Regions from separate parts of the Stenotrophomonas sp. YJH_SMC_80 genome, predicted to be linked through region 2. Evidence: predicted binding sites of a transcription regulator. Region 2 holds the regulator's gene; each other region holds the start of a gene.

Region 1 (6,621 bases), on a different contig from region 2:
CACCGACTTCAGGAACAAGATCGAGTACGCACCGCTGGGCAGGTTCAACGGCATCTGGTGGACGCGGATGAGCAACGTGCAGCGCGCACGCACCAGCGGCATGGAAGGCAGCTTCAATGTCCGCTTCGGCGAGCACTGGCGCTGGCGCACCTCGGCGACATGGATGAAGGAAGCCAGGAACCTGACCACCGGCCGCAACCTGATCGATACCCCCGAATTCTCGGGCTATTCGTCGCTGGACTGGACGCCCGACGCGGTGTTTTCCAGCAGCCTGTCGGCGCAGTACACCGGCAGGCAGGCCGGCACGGCGACGACCTTCCTCAAGGCCTACACGCTGTATGACCTGACCGCGGCCTGGAACGTCAATGAGGTACTGACCCTGCGTGGCGGCGTCAGCAACCTGGCCGACAAGAAGCTGTATGCGGAAGGCTCCACCGATTACTTCGTGGCCGGGCGCAGCTACTTCCTCAGCATGACCGCGCGGTTCTGACCAAGAGCGTCCGCCGCGATCGCGCTGGCGACGGGCCGGCGCGATCGGCGGTGTTGCGGATTACTCGCTTTCCAATGCGGCGGCGGGCGCCGCGCTCTGCGTAGCCGCCGTGCGTGCACGGTCCATCGCCACCGCCAGTTGCTGGCGTGCGAGCAGCTGTTGTGCCTGCACCACTTCAGGTGTCGGCAGGAGCACCGGTCCCGGTGCGTTTTCCGGTGTAGCAGGTGTGGTCATGCAACCTCCATGGACATCCCGCCGCCGCACGGATTCAGCTGGTGCGGCAGCGGAACTGCGCACCCTATCCTAAAAACAAGGCGGGCGGGTGACGGTGCGCGCCCCTGCCGCAGCAGCCGGAACAAGGCAGGCGTCACATTTTTGACGGTGACGCTTGGATCCTGAATAGGACTTGCCCTATCATGAAAACGTTTTCTCACAGGGATGTCTCCCCCCAATGAATACCACTGACCTGTCCCAGTTCAGCCCGAAGTGGCAGTTCCGCTTCAACTTCTTCCGCCAGCACGGCGCCCCCAAGAACCCCGGCTTCAAGCAGGCCTGGAAGGCGCTGTCCTTTGGTGACCGCCTGAAGATCAACCTGAACTTCTTCGCGTTGTTCTTCGGTGCCATCTACCTGCTGATTCTTGGCATGTGGCGCAAGGCACTGGTGGTGATCGGCATCAACATCGTGCTGGCCATCGTCTCCATGTTCCTTCCGGACGTCGTCGGGCGCATGCTGTTCATCGCCATGAACCTGCTGGTCGCCTCCAGCACCAACTACAGCTACTACCTGGAGAAGGTGGAAGGCCGTACCAGCTGGAACCCGTTTGAAGGAATGTTCTGAGCCATCAGACCTGCGCAGGATGCGCGGCAAGGATGCAACCGACGCCCGGCCCCCTCCGGGCGTCTTCGTTTCCGGGATCAGGCCGCGCGGCGGGCCATGGCCTCCGGTTCGGCCTGCAGGCGGAAGCGCGAGACCGCCACGGCCAGCTGCTCGGCCTGCTCCTCCATCGCCCGCGCCGCGGCGCTGGCTTCCTCCACCAGTGCGGCGTTCTGCTGGGTGGTCTCATCCATCTGCACCACGGTCTGGTTGACCTGCTCGATGCCGGCGGACTGTTCGCGCGACGCAGCCGAGATCTCGGCCATGATCTCGTTGACGCGCCCCACCTGGCCGACGATGGCCTGCATGGTACGGCCCGCACCGTGCACCAGCTGCGCACCGGCACCGACCTGCGCCACGGATGCGTCGATCAGTTCCTTGATCTCCTTCGCTGCGCCCGCCGAGCGTTGCGCCAGCGCGCGCACTTCGCTGGCGACCACCGCGAAGCCGCGGCCCTGCTCACCGGCCCGCGCCGCTTCCACCGCCGCATTCAACGCCAGGATGTTGGTCTGGAACGCGATGCCGTCGATCACCGAAATGATCTCGGCGATGCGCTGCGAGGAGGCCTCGATCTGCTCCATGGTCTGCACCACCTGGTTGACCACTTCCCCGCCCTCGCTGGCAACGTCAGCGGCGGATCCTGCCAGGGTATTGGCCTGCAGCGCGTGGTCGGCGTTCTGGCGCACGGTGGAGGTCAGCTCCTCCATCGAGGCGGCGGTTTCTTCCAGGTTGGCGGCCTGCTGCTCGGTACGACGCGAGAGATCGCTGTTGCCCGCAGCGATCTCACCCGCCGCCAGGCGGATGCTGGCGGCCGACTGCTGGATCTGGCCGACGATCTGGGTCAACTGCTGCACGGTGCTGTTGGCATCGTCGCGCATCACCGCGAACACGCCATGGAAATCACCGCGCATGCGTGCGCTGAGGTCGCCGGCGGCAATCGCGCGAAGCAGCGTCGAAAGCTCAGCCAGGTTGTGATCGCTCACCTGCATCATGATGTTGAGGGTCTCCACCATGCGGCGGAAATCGTGGTCGAAGCGCTGGGCATCACCGCGTACAGCGAAGTCGCCGGCTGCCGCGGCGGCAGCCAGCTGCTGGATCTGCTCGTTGATCGCGGCCAGGTTGCTCTTGGTGGTGGCCATCGCTGCGGTGAACACCGCCTTCTCGCCCGGCAGCGCTTCCATGTCCACGCTGAGGTCACCCACCGCGTAACGCTGCATCACCTCGACCAGGCGCTGGGTGACCGCATTGCTGGAAGCCACCAGCTGGTTGCTGTCGGCCACCATGCGGCCGTACTCGCCGGGGAAGGCAGTGGCGTCCATGCGGTAGCTCAGCTCGCCAGCATCGTGGCGGCGCGCCATTTCCGCCTGCGCCGCCATCACCGCCTGCAGCTGCCCGCGCATGCCCTGCATCGCGTCCAGCAGGCGGCCCACTTCATCGTTGCTGCGCGCAGGCAAGGTGCTGTCGAGCTTGCCGGCGGCGACGTCACCCGCCACCCGCACCGCTTCGGCCAACGGGCGGATCGCCAGGCGGCGCAGCAGCACATAGACGCCGGCACTCAGCGTCAGCGCGGCCACCACGCCCACCAGCAGCGTCAACCACAGCAGCTGGCGCGCCTCGGCCACGATCACCGCGTGCGGCATCACCACGCCCAGCGCGAAGCGCTGCGGGGCATTGCCCACGCGTAGCGGCACGTAGACGCGCACGTTGCCGGCTGCATCGGGCGTGAAGGCTTCGAACCGGCGGTCGGCGGCGATGTCGGCCAGCATGCTGCGGGTCAATGCGTCGGTGCGCGGCTTGCCGATCTCGGCGGCATTCGCCGAGGCCAGCACCACGCCGTTGGGCGAAAGCAGCTCGACGCGGCCTGCGCCCATCGGCGTCAGCGTCGCCAGGTGCTTCTGCAGCGCCGCCAGCGAGAAGTCGACGGTGAACACGCCGAGGAAGGTACCGTTTTCGACGATCGGCGAGCTCAACGTGCTCATCAGCACCTGCTGGCCGGCGATGTCGTAGGCATAGGGCTCGCTGACCTTGGGCAGCTTGTCGCGGCTGGGTACCACGTACCAGTCGGCCGAGCCGTCGGCGGCTTCGGTGTAGTCGGTCATGGTCGACTGCTGCGGCTTGCCGTCATGCCAGGCCCAGTAGCTCATGTAGCGGCCGCTGGCATCGTGCATCGCGGTATTGGCGAACTCGGCATCCTTGCCATCGAAGGCATCGGCCTCCCACATGGTGCTCTTGCCCAGCCACTCCGGGTGGGTGCGCAGCTGCTCGCCCAGCACGGCAGCCAGGCTGGCGCGATCGGGCACGTCACCCCGCGCACGCTGGGCGAGCACGGCTTCGACCATGGCATCGTTGCTGGCGAACGCCGTGCCCAGGTCGGCGGCGACCTGGCGCGCTTCGGCGTTGGCCTCGCTGGTCATGGTCTGGCGCGAGGCATCGATCAGGCTGGCACTGGCCTGGCGATAGATCAGGAACGCCGTCAGGCCGAAGCACAGCAGCGCGATGACGGCGGTGCCCAGCATCAGCTTGTGGGCGATGCTGCCCGGGCGGCGGGCAGCGGCGGAACGGGAAGAAGGCATGGAGGGGTCCGCAAGGCAGTTCAGGACGACCGGCACCGGGAGGGCACCGCGCAGGCGCGCGATCCGTCGCGCAGGCCACCGGCCGCCGGGACCCGCCCGGCGCAGGAAGCGCACCGGGTTAGCGGCCGCCTGCCAACGAGGTTGAGGCGACCGGCCTACACATTCCTGAATCCACTCAGGGACGGGGGAGGGATCCGTCCCCGCGTCCCCTATTCGGCCACCCGATCCTTGATCCACTCCGCGCGTGGCAACACCTCGATGCTGCCTGCGGCGTACTGCTGCAGCACGGCGTCCGGCCCGAAACGCGGCTGCCACCCCAGCTCCCTGCGGATGCGGGCGCTGTCGTAGACACGGTCGACGCTCAGCGGCAACGGCCAGCCGCGGCGCTCGAACTCTGCCAACAGCTGCGGTACGCGCCGGGCCAGTACATTGCGCGGCTGGGTGGCCAGTTCCAGGCAATCCTCGCGACGGAACGGGGTTGAGGCGCAGGCGATGTAGCGGGCGAAGGCCGGCCCCTCATCCAGCAGCAGCGCGGCATGGGCACTGGCCACGTCACGGGCGTCGATCCCACGATGCAACCGGAACATCGCCATCCGTTCCGGCGGTTCCGGGAAGCAGCGCCCCATCCGCAGCACGCGCACCCCGAAGTCCGGTGCGGCGGCAGCTTCAGCCAGGGCCTCGGCCTGCAGCTTGCTGCGGTGGTAGATCGTTCGCGGCAGCGGCTCGGTATCCTCATCGATCCAGCGGCATCCCCCTGCCACCACCGCGTGGCCGTACAGCGCGGTGGTACTGGTCAACACGAACCGCCGTGCGCCTGCCTCGCGCGCCGCCTGCAGCAGGTGCGCGGTCGCGTCCACGTTGATCTGCTGGAACACCGCGTCCGGTACCAGGCCGACGTGTGGCGCATGCAGGGCCGCGGTATGGATGACCGCGTCGACGCCCTGCACCGCGCGCACGACGGCTTGATGATCGGTGACATCGGCAATGATGCGCGTGGTGGCAAACGGACTGCGGTCCAGACCCACCACTTCATGGGCAGCCGCCAGCGCGCCGAAGATCGCGCGCCCGATCCGCCCGGAACTGCCGGTCAACAGAATCTTCATTGAGTCCATTCACTCGAAGCGCCCGGGAACTACCGGGATGCTTCGATTCTAGGCATGCAGCGGAACATCTGCGATAGGACGACCACGCAACTGTGCGTTCATCTTGACGACTTCGGCGGAGCCAGCAGTTGACGCGCGATGGAGAGTGGATCGTCGCCGCCTGCCGCGTGGGGCGCGACACCGGTCCGTTCGCAGTTTCCACCGGTGCGCAGTCTGATCGGTTGCCGGTCCGGAACGTTTATCTGATAGCCATCGGGCAGCAGCACAGGATCATCGAACATATGTGCGGCACCGCCACTGCGGCCGCCGGCCTTGCCGCGCATCCGAGGGCCGGCAGTGAATACGCGACGAATGCGGCCGCCGGGCCGGCTGCGTGATCATCCCCGTGCGCAGGGCGCGTGAAAACCGGGGCGAAGATGGCGACCTGGACTTAGCGTGCGATGGCCAAGCATGGACGCCGTCGCCCACGAAGGCGGCGTCCACACTGCAGGAGATTTCACATGACTGAGCAGAACCCGCGCAGCTCCAACCGGGGCTTCGCCTCGATGGACCAGGACAAACAGCGCGCGATCGCCGCCAAGGGCGGGCGCGCGGCACATGCCTCCGGCAATGCGCACGAATTCAGTCCGGCCGAAGCACGTGTCGCAGGCCGCAAGGGCGGCGAAGCGATCAGCCGCGACCGCCAGCACATGGCCACGATCGGACGCGAAGGTGGACACGCACGCCACGCCAACGCGCGCCAGCAGCAACAACAGCCTCAGGCGATCGAACGCACGGCAGAGGACCCGCAACGCCAGCAGGGCTGATTGCTGCGCGTCAAGCCGATGCACGCTGCCGATGCAGCCCAAGCGCCGCAAGCAGGGCCAGCGCACCCGCCACCGCCATCGCCCAACCGAACCCGCTGGCCATCGCACTGCGGTACCAGGTCAGCACCTGCGGCGTGGCGTGCATCGAGCCCGGGTGCAGGATCAGTTCACGCGCCTGCGCAACAAGCCGCTGCTGCCCTGCGGCCTGTGCGCAGGCGGCGAACTGCTGTACGGCACGCTGGCCCATCAGGCTGCCCATCAGCGCGATGCCCAGGCTCCTGCCTGCCTGGCGCAGCGCGTTCATCGTGGCTGACGCGATACCTGCGCGTTCGGCCGGTGCGTTGGCCATGATCGCCATGCCGGTCGCCGGCACCGCCAGCCCCATTCCAATGCCAAGCAGCATCAGCACGGCAGTGGCATGAGCGCGCGAAGTAGCCGGTTCGAACGTGGCCATTGCGCACAGCGCCACACCGGCCAGGACGTAGCCCAGCACCAGCGCGGCATGCAGCCCGAGGCGGGCAACCAGGCGCCCGAACAACAGCGAGACACCACCCATCAACAGGAACTGGGGAGCCAGCTGCGAGCCTGCCAGCGCGGCGCTGTGCCCCTGTGCCTGCTGGAAGAACAGCGACAGGAAGAACAGGCTCGCATAGGCGGTGAAGCCCAGCACGAACGAGGCCAGGTTGAGCATGCGGAAGCGACCGTCGGCAAACAGGTCCAGCGGCAGCAGTGGCCGTGCCACCCGCCGCTCGACGATGCCGAACAGGATCAGCCC
Region 2 (6,621 bases):
TCGACCCGCTGGGCCTGGAGGTCGGCTACCGGCTGATCCCGCTGGTGGACAGCAACCAGGGCGGCGAACTGATGGCGCGCATCAAGGGCGTGCGCCGCAAGCTGACCCAGGACGTCGGCTTCCTGATCCCGTCGGTGCATATCCGCGACAACCTGGAACTGCCCGCCAACGGCTACCGCGTGCTGGTGCACGGCGTGCCGGTGGCCACCGCCGAGATCCACCCCGACCGCGAACTGGCGCTGGACCCGGGCAGCGCGCTGGGCACCCTGGAGGGCATTGCCGGCAAGGATCCCGCGTTCGGCCTGGATGCCACCTGGATCCAGCCGCACCAGCGTGCCCAGGCTGAAACGCTGGGCTACACCGTGGTCGACCCGGCCACCGTGGTGGCCACCCACCTCTCGCACCTGATCCGCGAACATGCGCCGGAACTGCTCGGCCACGAGGAAGTGCAGCACCTGCTGGCCAACCTGGCCAAGAGCGCGCCCAAGCTCGTCGAAGATCTGACGCCGAAGGCGCTGCCGCTGTCGGCAGTGGTGCGCGTGCTGCAGAACCTGCTGGTCGAGCGCATCCCGATCCGACAGCTGCGCAAGATCGCCGAAGCGCTGGTCGAACACGCGCCCAGCAGCCAGGACCCGGCGGTGCTGACCGCTGCCGTGCGCACCGCGCTGGGCCGCTTCATCGTGCAGGAGATCGCCGGAATGTCGGCGGAGCTGCCGGTGTTCACCCTCAACCCGCAATTGGAACGTGTCTTGCAGGAGTCCACGCAGGGCAACGGCGCCGCGCTGGAACCCGGACTCGCAGAGCGACTGCACCAGAGCCTGGCCGAATGTGTCAGCAAGCAGGAAGCGCGAAACGAGCCGGCGGTCGTGCTGGTACCGGGCCCGGTGCGCGCCGCGCTGGCGCGCCTGGTCCGCCACAGCGTTCCGTCGCTGTCGGTCCTGGCCTACAGCGAGGTGCCGGAGGACAAGCGCCTGAAGCTGGTCGGAACGATCAGCTGACGCCGCCCACCGATGCGCCAGAAAACAGACACCACCTTCGAACCAACGCAACAGACAGATACCAAGGGGAACCCGCACCGTGCAGACCACCGACCACCCGAGTTCTCCGACCGCCACCCCGCCGTCTTCGTCCCGTGACCACAGCATGAAAATCAAACGATTCGTCGCCGCCGACATGCGCTCGGCCATGAACCTGGTGCGCAAGGAACATGGTCCTGACGCCGTGATCCTGTCCAACCGCCGGATCGAGGAAGGCGTCGAGATCGTCGCCGCGGCCAACTACGACGAGAGCGCCGTGCAGCGTGCACTGGAAGCCTCGCGCCGTGATGTCGCACCGCCGCCGGCACCCAAGCCGCGCACCGCTGCTGACGCGGTGATCGCCGCGGTCACCCGCCGCCGCAGCGCTGCCCCGGCGCCGGAGCCGGTGGCCGCCACCACCTCGGCCGTGGCCGCCCTCGCCCGTGCGGCCGTGGGTGCCACCGGCCGCACCTTGGACAGCGCCGACGAGATCGTGCCGACCCGCGGCAGCACCGGCTTCGCAGCCACCCTGGCGCGCGCCACCGTCAACGAACCGGCGCTGCCCGAACAGATCTTCGCCCCGTTCGCCGAGGCCATCGTCGCACCGGGCCCGGCCGTCACCGCGCCGGCCAACCGCGCCCGCTTCCAGATCGACCCGCCGCACGACACGCATCACGAAAGCGTGCCCCCCGCCGTGCAGCCGCCGCCGCTGCCGGGCGCTGCCATGGCCGATGTCCAGCCTGACATCGCCGCCAGCGAAACGGCAGCGCTCGAAGCCGTCGCCGAAGCCAGTCCGGCCCCCGTGCTGGCCCCGGCACCGACGCTGACCGTCGTCGCCCAGGACGACGCCGAGATCCGCCAGCTGCGCCAGGAAGTGGCCGGCATGCGCCAGGTGATCGAGCGCGAGATGAACCGCTTCACCGACGAGCGCCTGCGCGGCTGCCCGGTACGCGCCACCGCGCTGGACCTGATGGACGAGTACGGCTTTGATGCCGGCCTGGCCCGCGACGTGGCCATGCAGATTCCGCTGGAGACCGAAGCCCACCGTGGTCGCGGCCTGATGCTGGGGCTGATCTCGCGCAAGCTGCCGATCGCCCCGGTCGACCCGCTGGAAGAAGGCGGCGTGATCGCCCTGGTCGGCCCGACTGGCGCCGGCAAGACCACCACCATCGCCAAGCTGGCCTCGCGCTTCGCCGAGAAACACGCGCCGCGTGACGTCGCCCTGGTGACCACCGACACCACCCGCATCGGCGCCCGCGAGCAGCTGTACGGCTACGGCCGCCAGCTCGGCATCGCGGTGCACGAAGCCAACAGCGGCACCGACCTGGACCAGCTGCTGGAACGCCTGAAGGACTACAAGCTGGTGCTGATCGACACCGCCGGGCTGGGCCCGCGCGACCGCGCGCTGGCCGCGCAGCTGCAGTGGCTGCGCGCCGCCCGCCAGGTACGCACCCTGCTGGTGCTACCGGCCAACACCAGCTTCGGCGACATGGACGAGGTGGTCCGCCGCTTCGGCGCCGCCAACCTGCAGGGCCTGGTGTTGAGCAAGCTGGACGAGACCGGCCGCTTCGGCAACGCCCTGTCAGTGGCCGTGGACCACGCCCTGCCGATCACCTGGGTGACCGATGGCCAGGACGTTCCGGAGGACCTGCACCGGGCCAGTGCGGCCAATCTCGTACTTCGCCTTGAAGATTTGCGCCGCGCGGCCGATATGCCCTGCAACCCGGAGTTGAACCATGCCGTCGCGTGAGTACGCCAAGCTGACCAAGACCTTCCCGCTGTCGGCCACCCGCAGCGAGCCGCTCGGCCCTGTGCGCACCATTGCCGTCACTGGCGGCAAGGGCGGCGTGGGCAAGACGAATGTGTCCGCCAACCTGGCGGTGGCACTGGCCGGCATGGGCAAGCGCACGCTGCTGCTGGACGCCGACCTGGGCCTGGCCAACATCGACGTGATCCTGGGGCTGAACCCGACCTTCACGCTGGCCGACCTGGTCGCCGGCCGCTGCTCGCTGGACGACGTCATCGTCGAAGGCCCGAACGGCGTGCTGGTGGTGCCGGCCGCGTCCGGCCGCCGGCACATGGCCGAGCTGGCCCCGGCCGAGCACGTCGGCCTGGTCAACGTGTTCTCCGAGCTGGAACGCGAACTGGACATCATGGTGGTGGACACCGCCGCCGGCATCACCGACGGCGTGCTGACCTTCTGCCAGGCCGCGCAGGACACCGTGGTGGTGGTCTGTGACGAGCCGGCCTCGATCACCGACGCCTACGCGCTGATCAAGGTGCTGTCGCGCGAACGCGGCGTGGACCGCATCCAGGTAGTGGCCAACATGGTGCGCGACCCCAACGAGGGCCGCGTGCTGTACGAAAAGCTGACCCGCGTCTGCGAGAAGTTCCTCGCCGATGTCTCGCTGAACTACCTGGGCTGCGTGCCGCAGGACGACTGGCTGCGCCTGTCGGTGCAGCGCCAGCAGCCGGTGGTGAAGGCCTACCCGTCCAGCCCGGCCGCGCTGGCGATCACCGAGATCGCGCGTCGCACCGCACGCTGGCAGGCGCCGACCGAACCGCGTGGCGGCGTCGAGTTCTTCCTCGAGCGCATCCTCAAGCAGCGCGGGGTGGCCGCATGAAAGGCGCAGCCCAGTACAGGGAAGTCCAGCGCTCGGCGGCCAACGAGGTCATCGCCCAGCATTCGGACCTGGTGCGGCGCATCGCCCACCACCTGGCCGCGCGGTTGCCGGCCAGCGTTGAAGTGGACGACCTGATCCAGGCCGGCATGATGGGCCTGATCGAAGCGTCGCGCAGCTACGACGCCGACCAGGGCGCCTCGTTCGAGACCTATGCCTCGATCCGCATCCGCGGTTCGATGATCGACGAGATCCGCCGTGGCGACTGGGTGCCGCGCTCGGTGCACCGCCGTGCCCGCGATGCCGCCGCCACCATCCGCCGCCTGGAACAGAGCAGCGGCCGCGCCGCCAGCGCCACCGAGGTGGCCGCCGCGATGGAGATGCCGCTGCCCGAATACCTGCGGTTGATGGAGGACGCCGCACGTGGCCAGGTGCTGAGCCTGGAGTCGCGCATCGAGGACCAGGGCGAGCTGGACACCGTCGCCCAGGGCGGCCCGACCCCGCAGCAGGTGCTGGAGCGTGGTGAATTCGGCCGTGAGCTGGGCAAGGCCATCGGCCACCTGCCCGAGCGCGAACAGCTGGTGCTCTCGCTCTACTACGAGCAGGAACTGAACCTGAAGGAGATCGGCGCGGTGCTCGGCGTGAGCGAGTCGCGGGTCTGCCAGATCCACGGCCAGGCGGTGCTGCGCCTGCGTGGCCGGCTCAAGATTTTCGAGGCGGCGGACGCCGGCCTGGAAGAATGAACATGCCCGAGGCGGCTGCCCCCGGCCGCCCGGAATGAACAACAAAGGAACTCTGCTTTGAACAAGAACATGCGCATCCTGATCGTCGATGACTTCTCGACCATGCGTCGGATCGTCAAGAACCTGCTGGGCGATCTGGGCTTCACCAATACCGCCGAAGCCGAGGACGGGCATGCCGCGCTGTCGCTGCTGCAGAGCCAGCCGTTCGATTTCGTGGTCACCGACTGGAACATGCCGGTGATGACCGGCATCGAGCTGCTGAAGGCGATCCGTGCCGATGCCAAGCTGAAGACACTGCCAGTGCTGATGGTCACCGCCGAAGCCAAGCGCGAACAGATCATCGAAGCCGCCCAGAACGGCGTGAACGGCTACATCATCAAGCCGTTCACTGCGCAGACGCTGGAAGAGAAGCTCGGCAAGATCTTCGAACGCCTGGCGGCCAGCGCCTGATGGATACCACGGTCGACAAGAGCGCCCTCGCCCTGCGCCTGCAGGAAGCCCTGGACGCACTCGAGTCCGGTGACGAGGCCGCCTGGCGGCAGCGCATCGACGGACTGGTCGCGCTGCGTACGCAGCCGATGATGAGCGGCCTCTCGCGGCTGGCCCGCGAGCTGGGGCAGGCACTGGGTGAGCTGCCGACCGTGCCCAGCGAGGCCGGTGAGCTGGACGACGCCTGCGCACGCCTGGACCACGTGGTGGCCATGACCGAACAGGCCACGCACCGCACCCTGGACCTGGCCGAGGAATGCCGCAGCCTGACCGAACAGCTGCGTGCTGAAGGCCTGCAGCCGGGCCAGGACGCGCAGCTCGAGCGCATCCGCCACAACCTGACCGAGATCGCCCTGACCCAGAGCTACCAGGACCTGACCGGGCAGATCATCCGTCGCGTGGTCGGCATCGTCCGCCGCGTGCACGAGGGCTTCGGCGCACTCGGCCTGCCGCCGGAACAGCATCGCACCGACCCGGAACTGGCCGGGCCGGCACTGAAGGGACTGGACCGCCACGCGGTCTCGCAGAACGACGCCGACGACCTGTTGTCGGATTTGGGGCTGTAAGCATGAGCGCGGTATCCGACGACATCACTGCCGATTTCATCATCGAGGCACAGGAAATCCTGGATCGCCTGGGCGAACAGCTGGTGTCGCTGGAGCAGGCACCGCAGGACACCGAGCAGCTCAACGCGGTGTTCCGTGGATACCACACGCTCAAGGGCGGTGCCGGCTTCCTTGGCGTCACCGCGATGGTCGAACTGTGCCACGCCGCTGAAGAGGCCCTGGGCATCGCGCGTGCCGGGCAGGCGGTGCTGCAGGCCCACCACTTCGACGCCGCCCAGCAATCGCTGGACTACCTGCAGTCGATGCTGGACGCCGTGTCCTCCGGCACCGAGCCAGGCTATGCGCCGCCGGACCTGATCGCGCAGTTCGACATGAACGGTGGCACTGCCGCGCCGGTCGCTGCGGCCGCGCCTGCGGCAGCCGGCAGCGACCTGATCACCGACGACGAATTCGAGGCCCTGCTCGACCAGCTGCATGGCGGCAACGCACCGACCGCGGTCGCGCCGCCCAGGAAGGCCGACGACGGCCTGATCAGCGAAGACGAGTTCGAAGCGCTGCTGGACCAGCTGCACGGCGGCGCTGCGCCAGGCGCGAAGCCTGCTGCCACCGTCGCGGCGGCACCTGCCGCTGCACCGCGCCCGGCGCCCGTACCGGCGCCCGCCGCCAAGCCGGCGGCCAAGCCGATGGCCGAGGCCGAGCACACCGTGCGCGTGGACACCAAGCGCCTGGATGCGATCGTCAACCTGATCGGCGAACTGGTGCTTTCCCGCAACCGCCTGAAGACCCTGCGTGCACGCCTGCGCGACGAGGAGCTGGACCGCGCCGTATCGACGCTGGACATCGCCACTGCCCGCCTGCAGTCGGCGGTGATGCGTACCCGCATGCAGCCGGTGGGCAAGGTGTTCTCGCGCTTCCCCAAGGTCGCCCGCGACGTCGCCCGCTCGCTGAAGAAGGAAGTGGACCTGGAGCTGGTCGGCGCCGAAACCGAACTCGACCGCAACCTGGTCGAAGCACTGGCCGATCCGCTGGTGCACCTGGTCCGCAACGCCATCGACCATGGCGTGGAAATGCCCGACCTGCGCGAAGCACAAGGCAAGCCGCGGATGGGCCATGTACGCCTGTCGGCGCAGCAGGAAGGCGACTACGTCAGCATCGAGGTGCAGGACGATGGCGCCGGCATCGACCC
Region 3 (6,621 bases), on a different contig from region 2:
CCCGACGTGCCCCGGGGGCGGCTCATGTCAGCGCTGCAACAGGCTGAGCACGTTCTGCGGTACCTGGTTGGCCTGGGCCAGCATGGCCGTACCGGCCTGCTGCAGGATCTGGGTGCGGGTCAGTTCGGCGGTTTCCTTGGCGAAGTCGGTATCGCGGATGCGGCTGCGCGAGGCCGACAGGTTCTCCGAGGAGGTCTGCAGGTTGGCCACCACCGAGGTGAAGCGGTTCTGGATCGCGCCGAGGTCGGCGCGCACGCTGTTGACCGACTCGAGGGCCTTGTCGACGATCGACAGCGCCTTCTGCGCACCTTCGGCGGTGGTGACGTTCAGGTCCTTGACGAAGTTGGCCGTGGCGCCGGTCAGCAGGCCGCCGTTGGTGCTGGTTTCGGTCAGGCCCAGGCCGGCGATGGTCGCGGCGGTGGCGCCGGCCGGCGGGGTTGCGGCACTGACGCCCAGGGTGAAGGTCTGGCCGTCCTTGACCGAGGCCAGGCTGATCACACCGGCATTGACCGAGGCCATGACGCCGGTTTCACCCAGCTTGTTGTTGATCGCGGCAGAGGTGGCCGAAGTGATCGATTCGCCCGCCTTCACGGTGAAGTCGTTGATGGTGACCGTGGTGGCGGTGCCGCCCGGCGGGGTCACCGAGATCTGCAGGCCGGAGTAGGTGGTGTCGGCGGTGGCCTTGTCGGCGGCGGCCAGGCTGGTGCCGGTGTAGCCGTTGGCGAAGGTTGCCGCGCCCAGCGAATCGGCCTTGGCGTTGACCACGCTGTTGATGGCGATGGCCTGGCCGGCGTTGGCGCCGACCTGGAACAGCTGGCTGGTGAAGGAGCCGTCCAGCAGCTTGGTGCCGTTGAAGTCAGCCTGCTTGGCCACGCGGTCGACTTCCGAGACCAGCTGGGTCACTTCAGCCTGCAGGGCCTTGCGGTCGCTGGCCGAGTTGGTGGCGTTGGAGGACTGCACGGCCAGTTCACGGATGCGCTGCAGGTTGTTGCCGACTTCGCTCAGCGAACCCTCGGCGACCTGGGCCAGCGAGATACCGTCGTTGGCGTTGCGGATGGCCACGTCCAGACCGCGGATCTGGGTGGTGAAGCGCTCGCTGATCGCCAGGCCGGCCGCGTCGTCCTTCGCGCTGTTGATGCGCAGGCCGGACGAGAGGCGCTGGATGGTGGTAGCGAGCGAGCTGCCGCTGGTGCTCAGGTTGCGCTGAGCGTTGAGCGACATCGTATTGGTGTTGATTACCTGTGCCATGGGGTCGTCTCCTCTTATATGGAACCCGTTGGTGAATGAAACGAAGCGCCGCCTGTTTTTTTGTGTGGCTGTGTGCTTCGCTGTTGCCAAATGAATAACGGCGCTTTGTCAACAACCTTTAGCCGTGAATTCCGTCGACGCTGAAATCCGGTGCCGGAGGCTGTTTTTCCGGGGTTTTCCAGCCCTGGCCGGGCGTGAAGGCGACCCCGGAAGGGGCGGTTGGGCATGCCCAACCAGCGCTGATGAAGGTATCGGCGGGGCAGGGCCGGGCTTGATGGGCAATCACGGAAAATGCGTGCAGCACGTTTCCGGTAGCGCCAGCCCACGCCCGGCGAGCGCGACGGAACGGGCACGCAGAAACGAAAAAGGCCGCGATGCAGGGCATCGCGGCCTTTCAGGGGTGACGCAGGAGATGCGTCAGCGGATCTTGTTGAACAACGACATCGACTGCATCTGCGAGAAGATCGTCTGTGCCGCCTGCAGCGCGGTGCTCTGCAGCTGGTACTGGCTCAGTGCATCGGCATAGTCCAGGTCGCGCATCTGCGACAGCGTGGTCTTCAGGGTCACGCTGTTGGCTTCACGCATGTCGGCGGCATTGTCCAGTGCCTTCAGCTGCGCACCGCCGGCCGCACGCGAATCGATCATCCGCTCCGACGCACGGGCCACATCGCGCAGGGCGCTCTGCAGTTCGTTCTGCTGCGCGCTCATCTTGGCGGTGGTGCCGGTGTCGGCATCAAGCGCGGCAATCAGCTTGTCCATGGTGTCGAAGATGTCGCGGCTGGTTGCCGGCTTCACACTGAAGCTGTCACCGGCAGCGGGTGCGCCGGTGATCTGCAGGCGGACTCCGTTGACTTCCACGTTGTCACCGGCCTTGAACGTGCCGGTGCCGGTCACGTTACCAGCGCCGTCCAGTACCTGGTACTGGTCGGCGGCGGTGAAGCGGATGCTGAAGGACTGGCCGTTCCAGCTGTCGCTGCCATCGCGGGTGATGTTGGTCAGCACGCCGTTGCCGGTATTGCCGGCCGCGGCGACACCATCGACGAAGCCGTCGCCGGTAGGAATGCGCATGAAGATTTCGCTGCCGGGCAGGGCATCCCGCACATAGGTATCGGGGCCGACTTCAATCTGGCGCTGGGTCTGGTCGCCACGGTAGACCACCTTGCCATTGATCTTGGCGAACGGCGGATCGCCATCGTTGGTGCCGCCGAACACGTAGCGGCCGGTGCCGTCGTCGGCGTTGGCCAGCGACAGCAGGCCCTCGCGGATCTGGTTCAGTTCGGTGATCAGCGTTTTCTTGTCGGCGGCGCCCAGTGCCGGATTGCTGGCCTGGATGGTCAGGTCGTTGACGCGCGCCATCAGGTCGTTGACCTGGGCCAGGGCGTTCTCCTGTACGCCCAGTCGGTTCTGCACGTTGCCGGCATTGAGTTTCATCCGGTCCAGTGCGGCCAGGCTGCGGTCAAGCCCGACCGCCGCACCAGCGGCAACCGGATCGTCCTTGGCGCTGACGATCTTGCTGCCGGTGGCGATCTGCTGCTCCAGGTGGCTGAGCTTGGCCTGCTTGGCCATCATCAGCGACACGGACTGGTTGAACATCATGCTGGTGGAGATACGGCTGCTCATCGACGGACGGCTCCCAGGATGGTCTGGAACATGCTGTCGGCGGTGGAGATCAGCTGTGAGGCTGCCTGGTAGGCCTGTTGCAGGCGCAGCATGTCGGCCGCCTCCTCGTCCAGGTTGACGCCGGATACCTCATCGCGCGCTTCCTGCGCCTTGTCATTGATCACCAGCTGCGCTTCCAGCGAATACTCGGCCGAGCGGGCGGCTGCACCGACCTGGGTGGTCAGGCCACCCAGGGCGCCGTTGAGGGTGACCGTGCCGCTGTTGAATGCCTTGGCGCTCTCCACCTTGGACAGCCTGGAGGCGTTGCTGTTGTCCGACGAGCCCGCCGGAGTCGGGGTGATGTTGAAGGTGTCGCCGACCTTCGGCGCACCGTCCAGCACGAAGCTCCAGCCGTTGGCACTGATGGTCTGGCCGGGCGTGTAGGTCTGCGGCGGGCCCCCATCGATGGTGTAGGTGGTGGCCGAGGTGAACACGATCGCGGCCGGATTGCGCAGGTTGGCGTTGGTCGAATCGCTGACGGTGACACCGCTCAGCTTGCCGGTGCCCGTGTTGGACGTCGCCGCCGCGCCCTTCACCGCAGCGGCAGCGGCGATGCGCGACGGATCGGTGATCGCCACTTCCATGCTGCCAGCCACGCCTGCGGTCGGCTGCAGCAGGAAGCGGTCGTTGGCCGCCGGGGTACCGCCGACCACCAGCTTGACGCCGTTGATCACCAGTGGATCGGCGGCCGTACCGGTGCCGGTCAGCGGAACGTTCGCACCGGTGTCGGCACGACTGGCCTTCCAGTTGGTGCCATCGAACTGCAGCACCACGTTCTGCGCGTCCAGCTTGCCGAGGTCGCCGTAACTGGCGCTGAGGCTGGCGGTGCCGGTGTTGGCATTGTTGGCGGTGACGCGTGGATTGCCGATGTTGAAGAAGTCACCCCCGAGCTGGCCATACAGGTCCACGCCCTGGTGATGCACCTGGTTGAAGCTCTCGGCCAGGCCTACCGCCAGCTTGCCCAGCTCGGCCTGGGCAGGCGTCAGCACGGTGTCGCGGAATTCCAGCAGGCCGCCGATCTGGCCACCGACCGCCTTCGGGTCGAGCCGGATGGTGTTGCCCTGCGTTTCCAGCGCCAGCTGCAGGCGCTCCGGCTGGTACGGGTCGGCCACGGTGGTGACCTTGGTCGCCGTGGTGCCCACCACCAGCGCGTTTCCGCCAGCGGTATAGACATTCATGATGCCGCCGTCCTGGATCACTGCGGTGCCACCGGTGTAGCCGATCAGCTGGGTGATCAACTGGTCGCGGCGGTCGAGCAGGTCCGGTGCGGCGGTAGCGATGTTGGTGCCTATCGCACCGTTGATCTGCGCGATCTCCTGCGCCAGCCGGTTGACCTCGGTGGCACCGGCCAGCAGGCCGTTGTTGACCTCGCTGTTGAGGTTGTTCAGGTGCGTGTTGAGCTGGACGAAGCGGTTGGCCAAAGCCTTGCCACCATCCAGCATGTTCTGGCGGTCGGCGGTGCCGGCCGCGTTGGACGACAGGCCGCTGACCGAATCGAAGAACTTCGACCAGACGCCGGACACGTTGGTTGCCGCGTCGGAGAACAACGAATTGACCCGGTCGGCCATGCCGGAGAGCTGCTTCAGGCGCGCCAGCTCGCCGCTGCTGTCGAGCAGGCGCGAGATCGCCAGCTGGTCGGCGGTACGGCGGATGTCGGTGATGCGGGTGCCGTTGCCGACCGTGCCGTAGCCGTAGTTCTGGGGATCAGCCGTGGCGAAGTTGACCTTCTGCCGGCTGTAGCCCGGGGTATTGAGGTTGGCCACGTTGTGGCTGGTGGTCGCCAACGCACGCTGGAAGGCGAGCAGGGCACCGGTACCGGTGGAAAGTACGCTGGACATGGGGTTCCTCAACGACGGGTGATACCCAGCGCCGCGGTTGCGGTGCTGGCGAAGGTCTGGCCAAGGCGCGAGCCGGCATCGGCCACGGCGCTGACGGCGCGCTCGATGGTCGGTCCGCCGGCGATCGCGGCGATCTTGGCCGCGTAGCGCGGGTCGGTGGCATAGCCGGCGCGCTGCAGGCCACGGGCGAAGCCCTGCACGTCGGTGCCGGCCTGCAGGGCCTGCTGGTAGCGCGGGCTGGTCTTCAGCAGGCGCACGTAGTCGGCAAAGCTCTCGGCCGGCGAACTGTAGGCACGGAAGCTGGCGGTCTCGTTGCGGCGCACGCCATCGACGTACTCGTGGGTGCCGGCCACGGCGCGCTGGCCGTTCCAGCCATTGGCCTTGATGCCGAACAGGTTGTGCGAGGTGCTGCCGTCGGCATGCTTGATGTGGCGCTTGCCCCAGCCGGTTTCCAGCGCCGCCTGGGCGACCAGGGCGCGGGCATCCACGCCCAGTTCCTTGGCCGCACGCTGCGCGTGCTGCCAGATGCTGGCGACGAAGCCTTCCGGGGTGTGTTCACCCAGCTGCGCGACGGCGGTGCGGGTCGCCATCGCATCGGCCGGGCTGATGGCCGTGCCGCGGTTGCTGGCGGTAGCCGACCACTGGTCGCTGTTGGCAGCCCAGTCGTCGCCTTGCAGGCCGCCGATGTAAGGATCTTCGGTACCCAGCGAGCGGTGCATGCTGCTGCTTTCGCGCCCGGCGATCAGGTCCAGCGCCTGTTCCATCGGTGCAACCGCCGCGTGTGCGCCGGACTGCGCGCCGGCGGCCATCTGCTGCAGCAGGCGCACGGCCTGGCTGCCGTCTTCCAGCGGCAGCGACGGTGCCGGCTTGGCCGGTGCATTGAGCTGATAGGCACGGCTGGCCTTGGCCGGGTCCACGCGGGTATCCAGTGCCGGGCCATCGGCGGCCTGGCCGGACAGCTGCCGGCTGATCATGCCGGACAGGCCAAGGCCCTTGCCGCGGGTCATCGCCTCGGCAATCTTCTGGTCGTACATCTCGCGGAACATCTTGTTTTCGCCGGGGAACAGCGAGTCGCCGAAGCTGGCGTCACGCATGCTCTTGACCAGCATCTGCGCGAACTGGCCTTCCAGCTGGCGCGCGACCTTGTCGATCTTCGCCGGATCGTTCTGTTGTGCCGGGTGCAGATCGAATGCGGGATTGATGCGCATATCAGATCACCTCGAGCTCGGCACTCAATGCGCCGGCCTGCTTCAGGGCTTCCAGGATCGCGATGAGATCGCCTGGTGCTGCGCCCACGGCGTTCACCGCGTGCACGATCTCGTCCAGGGTGGTGCCGCCGCTGAACTTGAACATGCGGCTGCCGTCGTTGGTGGCGGTGATGGTCGACTGCGGGCTGGCTACGGTACGGCCGCCGGACAGCGCATTGGGCTGGCTGACGTTGGTGTTCTCCTGGATGGTCACGGTCAGCGAACCGTGCGAGATCGCGGCAGGTCCCACGCGCACCTGCTGTCCGATGACCACGGTGCCGGTACGCGAATTGACCACCACCTTGGCCGGAGCGCTGCCCGGGGTCAGTTCCAGATTCTCGATGCGCGCCAGCAGGCCGATGCGTGCGCCCGGATCGGTCGGCGCGGTAACCGCCACGGTCACGCCGTCGACCGCACGCGCCGCACCGTCGCCGAACGCATTGTTGAGCGCAGCGACCATGCGCGAGACCGTGGTGAAGTCATTGTTGTGCAGGTTCAGGGTGATCTCGCCGCCGTTGGCCAGCGGATCGGGCAGCGCACGCTCCACGGTGGCGCCATTGGGAATACGGCCGACGCTGGGCACGTTCACCGAGACACGGGAACCATCCTTGCCCTGTGCACCAAAGCCG

The links. Region 2 encodes FliA, which starts transcription of late flagellar genes. Its sites were predicted from a motif close to TAAAGTTTNNCNNNCNNNGGCCGATAA; they were not measured.
Region 1: the regulator FliA is predicted to act here: its motif matches at 4,056-4,082, upstream of AC5P99_RS18455 (methyl-accepting chemotaxis protein).
Region 3: the regulator FliA is predicted to act here: its motif matches at 1,343-1,369, upstream of AC5P99_RS21290 (flagellin).

What each region holds. Positions count from the first base shown of each region.
Region 1 covers NZ_JCAFVP010000015.1:23,261-29,881, reverse strand. The annotation lists gene AC5P99_RS18470 (TonB-dependent receptor domain-containing protein) at 1-490, shown strand, start outside; gene AC5P99_RS18465 (hypothetical protein) at 551-724, opposite strand; gene AC5P99_RS18460 (DUF2628 domain-containing protein) at 942-1,328, shown strand; gene AC5P99_RS18455 (methyl-accepting chemotaxis protein) at 1,406-3,937, opposite strand; gene AC5P99_RS18450 (NAD-dependent epimerase/dehydratase family protein) at 4,147-5,040, opposite strand; partial or broken gene AC5P99_RS18445 (S41 family peptidase) at 5,139-5,419, opposite strand; gene AC5P99_RS18440 (KGG domain-containing protein) at 5,541-5,846, shown strand; gene AC5P99_RS18435 (MFS transporter) at 5,857-6,621, opposite strand, start outside.
Region 2 covers NZ_JCAFVP010000022.1:28,672-35,292, forward strand. The annotation lists gene flhA (flagellar biosynthesis protein FlhA) at 1-998, shown strand, start outside; gene flhF (flagellar biosynthesis GTPase FlhF) at 1,144-2,766, shown strand; gene AC5P99_RS20415 (MinD/ParA family ATP-binding protein) at 2,753-3,640, shown strand; gene AC5P99_RS20420 (RNA polymerase sigma factor FliA) at 3,637-4,380, shown strand; gene cheY (chemotaxis response regulator CheY) at 4,438-4,830, shown strand; gene AC5P99_RS20430 (protein phosphatase CheZ) at 4,830-5,435, shown strand; gene AC5P99_RS20435 (chemotaxis protein CheA) at 5,438-6,621, shown strand, end outside.
Region 3 covers NZ_JCAFVP010000029.1:186-6,806, forward strand. The annotation lists gene AC5P99_RS21290 (flagellin) at 28-1,248, opposite strand; gene flgL (flagellar hook-associated protein FlgL) at 1,666-2,868, opposite strand; gene flgK (flagellar hook-associated protein FlgK) at 2,865-4,745, opposite strand; gene flgJ (flagellar assembly peptidoglycan hydrolase FlgJ) at 4,754-5,953, opposite strand; gene AC5P99_RS21310 (flagellar basal body P-ring protein FlgI) at 5,955-6,621, opposite strand, start outside.